One region of the Aphanothece sacrum FPU1 genome, then DNA from elsewhere that is predicted to be linked to it. Evidence: predicted binding sites of a transcription regulator. Region 1 holds the regulator's gene; the other holds the start of a gene.

Evidence for each region. Region 1 encodes HrcA, which represses chaperone genes, less so after heat shock. Its sites were predicted from a motif close to TTAGCACTCNNANNNTNNGAGTGCTAA; they were not measured.
Region 2: a site for HrcA is predicted at 1,356-1,382, ahead of groL (chaperonin GroEL). Genes of this name have one in related genera too.

What each region holds. Positions count from the first base shown of each region.
Region 1 covers NZ_BDQK01000016.1:248,350-251,551, reverse strand. The annotation lists gene AsFPU1_RS19255 (LL-diaminopimelate aminotransferase) at 1-468, shown strand, start outside; gene AsFPU1_RS19250 (hypothetical protein) at 573-866, shown strand; gene hrcA (heat-inducible transcriptional repressor HrcA) at 1,110-2,192, opposite strand; gene AsFPU1_RS19240 (rhodanese-like domain-containing protein) at 2,348-2,698, opposite strand; gene AsFPU1_RS19235 (DUF3352 domain-containing protein) at 2,816-3,202, shown strand, end outside.
Region 2 covers NZ_BDQK01000003.1:195,307-198,508, forward strand. The annotation lists gene groL (chaperonin GroEL) at 1-1,318, opposite strand, end outside; gene AsFPU1_RS05460 (sirohydrochlorin chelatase) at 1,611-2,447, shown strand; gene cobA (uroporphyrinogen-III C-methyltransferase) at 2,444-3,202, shown strand.

The DNA.
Region 1 (3,202 bases):
TTATTTAGCTTCTCGAAATCTTATAATATGGGAGGGTTTCGTATTGGTTATGCTATCGGTAATGCTGAAATTATTAAGGCACTTAGACAAGTTAAAGCCGTCGTTGATTTTAATCAATATCGAGGCATTTTAAATGGGGCGATCGCTGCCTTGCAAGGTTCTCAAGAGACGGTTAAAGAGACTGTAGCAAGGTTTCAAAAGCGACGGGATACTTTTATTAAAGCGTTAAATAATAGGGGTTGGCCAGTTGATTATCCTCAAGCAACAATGTATGTTTGGGCTAAGTTACCTAAACCTTGGGAAAGACGATCTATTGAATTTTGTACTGAGTTAGTTGCTCAAACAGGAGTAGCTGTATCTCCTGGTGCGGGGTTTGGTCAACAGGGTGAGGGTTATGTTAGATTTGCTTTAGTTCATGAGCCACCAATTTTAGAATTAGCAGTAGAAAAAATTGCTCAATTTTTATAAAAATTATCCTATATATTGACTTATTATTCATTTTTAACAATATTTCTATGGTTTTATTTTTTGTGATTTAATAGAAAAAGAAAAAGATATAGTTATTATAAGTTATGAGAGCTTATTTAAAAGATGAAATTTTGGTAATTGACAAAGAAGATTTACCCCCTTATAAAAAAGGTGGATCTATTGTTCGCAATGGTTATTTTTGGGCATTGAAATCTATTGCCTGTTATACTAGAAAAGAATGTAATTGGGAATTTGATCAACCTGTTTGGGTTGCTTTATCTCGAATGCTTCTCTCCTTTTCTGAGTCGGGTTATTTAGGCTATTCAGAAACAATTTTAGAATTCCCTCTAGATACTCCTATTCCTGATACTTTACGCTCAGTTTCCACCTGGTTATAACCTTTAAATAAATTATAAATTATAAATTAGAATTTTATTGACTTTTTTTAATCGGTTCATTTTTCGTTTTAATACCTAGATAAAGTTTAACAGAGACAACGGTAGGGGCAGGTTTATTTATTTGGTGAGAATCATTGATTTATGTAAAAAACCCGCCCCTACTACAAATTTTGGGTAATTAATCTTGTGTACTTACTTAATTCATAATTCATAATTCATAATTCATAATTCATAATTCATAATTTAACGTAACGTTTCTGATAAATAATCGGCAGTGGATTCAACTAAGGAGATAGTATTCTCATATAACATTCGTGTTGGCCCAATAATTCCTACACTTCCTACGGGAATATCACCCTGTCGATAAATAGCCGAAATTAAAGTGCAGGGACGCATAGATTCTAAAGGATTTTCTGAGCCTATTTTAATACTAACCCGTCTATTTAATGGTTGATGTTCAAATGTTTCAAAAATTAACGGTAATAATTGATCTTGTTCTTCTTCTAATAAATGTAACAACATTTGCACCTGTTGTAATTGAGAAAATTCTGGTTGTCTGAGGACTTCTGACACACCATGAACCATTATCGGAGTAGAAATTGATGATTTTAAAGAGTAATGTAATTGTTGTAATAATTGTTTTAAAAAATCTCTATAACAAGCAAAATTTTGATCAATTTCTCGCCAATTTAAAGTAGCAAAATCTGATATACATTTGCCTTTTAGTTGAGCATTTAAAAAATTAGATAAAATATGTAATTCTTCCGTTAAATTATCTTCATTGTTTGACTCATTTTGACAATTAGAAGCAGGAAGATCAATTAAAATTGACTGAGTTTGATAATTTTCAGTCACAATAACTAACATAACTTGTGTTGAAGAAACTTCAACTAATTGCAGATGACGTAATTGATTAGTAGAAGTTTGAGGCAGAGTAATTAGGGCAATATAACCACTTAAATTAGCTAAAATTTGAGTGGCCCTCTGTAACAAACTCTCAAAACTATAGGTTTCTCGTCTTAATTCCTTAGTTAAACGTTGTTCTATCTTTTGACCAATTTTATTATCTGGTGTCATCAAACTATCAACATAAATTCGATAACCACAGTCAGAAGGAATTCTTCCCGCAGAGGTATGAGGTTGATATAATAACCCATCTTTTTCTAATTTTCCTAATGCTTGACGAATAGTCGCTGAACTAACACTAAAATTATATTCTTCTACCAAGGTTCTTGACCCAACAGGTTCGGCCGTGGCAATATAATGTTGAATAGTTGCTCGTAAAATATTTTGATACCGTTTAGTTAAAGAGGTTGCAACAGTCATCATTAGATAAATTGGCTAATTGTATTAAAAAAACAAAATCTTAAGTCAATTTTTCCTGACAGTATAACGCCTCTTGGGAGAAAATAGACAGGTTGAACCAAGATTCTTAAAAAATACAGCAGAAGATTTGAGTTCTTGCCCTCAGTTGCCGATAATTAGTATTGAGGGATACTCGGATCAACTTTCAGGGAATAAGCATCAATACCACCCAAGACATTTTTAACATTAGTGAAGCCCTTATTCAGTAACCAATAACACATCTGGGCCGATCGCATTCCATGATGACAGATTACTAAAGTTTCTATCTCAGGGTTAAAGCGAGTGTTAATCTCCTCAGACCATTGGGTTGCTTGACTTAGGGGAAGTATTTCAAACCCTTGGATATAGGCTATCTCTACTTCATGAAATTCTCGCACATCTATCAATTGTAACTCATGATCTCTTTGTGTTAATTTTTTAGCTAATTCTTCAACTGTAATCTGAGAAAGGGGTGGATATGGAGACATAATGGTAAAAAAAAGAATATTGTTATCTAACTTAACAGCTTAAACGATTAATACGGTTTTAATTATCAAAGCAGATTACAATCAATAATGGTAGTCGATCACCCCAGAAAAATTACTGTGAAGTTTCGTCCTTTCTTGATCACCCTCGCTATAACTGCTGTCCTTTTCCTATCCCTCGCTGGTGGTAGTCTCTATTCGATCTTAGCCCAAAGTCCCCTCAATTTGTTAGAGGGTGGGGTAACAAAAAATCCTGTGGCAGCAGTTTTTGTTCCTAAACAAGCCCCAGTTATGGTATCATTACTAACCAATCCTGATCGCTTAGAAAGCTTTGCTCGTTTGATCGCCTTGCCTCAAAATAGACGGCGATCGCGTCGAGAAATTCGTCAGATAGAAGAAACTTTACTCGCTAAAACAGGTTTAGACTATTCCACTCAAATTCAACCTTGGTTAGGAGAAGAAATTACTCTAGCTGTTACTTCTCTTGATTTTGATCATAATCGAGAT
Region 2 (3,202 bases), on a different contig from region 1:
CTTGTTCCTCTGGGTTGGTCAGAGTCTTTTTGAACTGGGCAACTTTACCTGCTAAATGAATTAAAGTTGTACCGCCTCCAGGAACGATCCCTTCTTCTACCGCCGCTTTAGTGGCATTGAGAGCATCTTGAATGCGAAGTTTGCGATCCTTAAGTTCGGTTTCAGTGGCAGCCCCCACTTTGATGACAGCTACTCCACCCACTAACTTAGCGATCCGTTCTTGTAATTTCTCTGTATCATAGTCAGAGTCAGTTTCGGCTAATTGTTTGCGTAGTTGGGCGACCCGTTTTTCAACAGATGCTTTGGCTTTATTCTCATTGCTGGCAACAATAACAGTATTATCCTTTTGAATAGTGATTTTGACCGCTTGTCCTAACATATCAGGAGTGACTGTATCTAGGGTTAGGCCAACTTCTTCGGAAATCATACTACCACCGGTGATGATCGCAATATCTTGTAAAACGGCTTTACGTCGTTCTCCAAAGGCAGGGGCTTTAATAGCAGCTACACTTAAGACACCTCTGGCTTTATTGACTACTAAAGTGGCTAAAGCTTCTCCTTCTACGTCTTCAGCAATGATTAACAGGGGTCTACCTGCACGGGCCACTGTTTCTAAGATAGGCACTAAATCGGCGATCGAGCTAATTTTTTTATCGGTAATTAACACATAGGGATGATCGAGTTCTACTTGTTGCCGTTCTTGATCGGTGATAAAATAAGGAGAAATGTAGCCCCGATCAATTTGCATCCCTTCGACTACTTCTAATTCAGTGGTCAGAGATTTAGATTCTTCAACGGTGATCACCCCATCAGTGGTGACTTTATCCATGGCTAAAGAGATCATTTGACCGACTTCTTCATCATTTCCGGCAGAAACTGTCGCCACTTGAGCGATCGCGTCTCCAGCGACAGGTTTAGCTAATGCTTCAATTTCTTTGACTAAATAAGCAACGGTTTTTTCAATACCACGACGCAGGGCCACGGGGTTAGTCCCGGCAATGACGTTTTTTAAGCCTTCCCGAATCAGGGCCTGACCTATAACCGTTGCGGTGGTGGTTCCATCTCCGGCCACTTCTTTGGTTTTAGAAGCAATTTCCTGGATCAGTCTGGCCCCAGTATTTTGTAAGGGATCAGGCAGTTCAATTTCTTTAGCAACCGTAATTCCATCATTAACAATTTGGGGTGCGCCAAATTTTTTCTCTAGTAATACATTACGTCCTCTGGGGCCTAATGTAATCCGTACTGCATTGGCTAGGGCATTAACTCCTTCTTCAAGGGCCCGTCTAGAGTCATCACCAAAAGAAACAATTTTTGCCATATTTATCCTTGATGCTATTATCACTTCTTTAGTCAATTTAGCACTCTTGAGTAGTGAGTGCTAACAATTGGGTAAGTGGTGTTTTCCGACCCTCGGAGAAGTTCAGTACGGGTTTAACACAGTTATCAGTTATCAGTTAACAGTTATCAGTTAACAGTTATTTCGGTTGATTCCTTAAAATGTGACAGGACAGACCCGATTAACAAAGCGAATGCCCTTCATCGGGCCTCTAAAGAGGCGGTTTTCTGGCACAAAAAGATAAACTCAGTTAGCATAATTAATAAGATTTATCGTGACATACCCACCGATAAATCGGGGGACTTCTCGCGGTAGAGAGTTAAAAACCTTGACTTTAACATCAGCTTATCTTCTCGTTTCCCATGGTAGCCGTGATCCCCGTCCCCAAATGGCTCTTGAACGGTTAGCTTATTTACTTAAACAGCAATTAAGTGTAAGACTTGGGGGCATGATTTATCTAGAATTAGAAAAAAATTACAATAAGACTGCAGTACTCACCCCTCTATCCCCTATCCTAGTAGAAACCGCTTCTCTGGAACTTACTTCAGTACCTTTGAACATAAAAATTCAACAGGTGGCGCAGCAAGTTAATACAAGAGGTCAGAAAAACCTTAAGATTATCCCTTTATTTCTATTACCAGGGGTTCACGTCACCGAAGATATCCCTAAAGAAATCGCGATCGCACAACAAGTTTTAGGACATACCTGTACCCTAGAATTATGTCCTTATTTGGGAAGTAATAGAGGGTTAACCGAACTGATTGCCCGTCAGTTCCCCTCTCAAACCCAAGAAGGAAAAATTATTTTAGCTCACGGTAGTCGCTATCCGGGGGGCAATGAGCCTGTTAAAGCCATGGCCATAAGTTTAAATGCTGTGGCGGCTTATTGGTCTGTTGCTCCGAGTTTAGCCCAACAAATTACTATACTGGCCCAACAAGGCAAAGAACGGATCACCATCGTCCCTTATTTTCTCTTTCCTGGAGGTATTATTAGGGCGATCGCCCAACAAATCGAACAATTACAGACGACTTTACCCCAAGTCCAATTACAGTTAGCACATCCGTTAGGTGCAACTCCCGAATTAGCCCAATTGATTATTGATCGTTTATGAGTCCAACATTAGGCAAAGTTTACCTCGTCGGGGCCGGCCCCGGTGATCCTGGGTTAATGACCCTCAAAGGGAAAACCCTACTAGAAAACGCTGATGTGGTGGTTTATGATGCTTTAGTCAGTCCTCCTATCTTGGCCATGATCAGCGATCGCGCCGAAAAAATTCATGCTGGAAAACGACGGGGCCGTCACTCTAAGTTACAAGAGGAAACGACCCAGTTATTGATTGAAAAAGCGCAAACCCATGCTATTATAGTGCGACTTAAAGGGGGTGATCCCTTTGTTTTTGGTCGGGGAGGAGAAGAAATGGCAGATTTAATTAAAGCGGGTATTCCCGTAGAGGTAGTTCCTGGTATTACTTCAGGGATAGCTGCTCCAGCTTATGCGGGTATTCCTTTAACCCATCGAGATTATAGTTCTTCTGTCACCTTTGTCACGGGTCATGAATCTGCCGGAAAATACCGCCCTCAAGTCAATTGGCAAGCTATTGCTCAAGGCTCAGAAACCATTGTTATTTACATGGGTCTCCACAACTTAGGGTATATTGTAGACCAATTGCAACAAGGGGGTTTAACTTCTCAAACCGCGATCGCCTTAGTTCGTTGGGGAACTCGACCGGAGCAAGAACAGTTGATCGCAACATTGGCTACCATTGTTGAACAAGTGGAAGCTCAACAATTTGAAGCTCCTGCGATCGCGGTTATTGGCTCAGTGGTCAATCTTCACTCAATTTTAAGGACTTTTGTGGGGACTTGA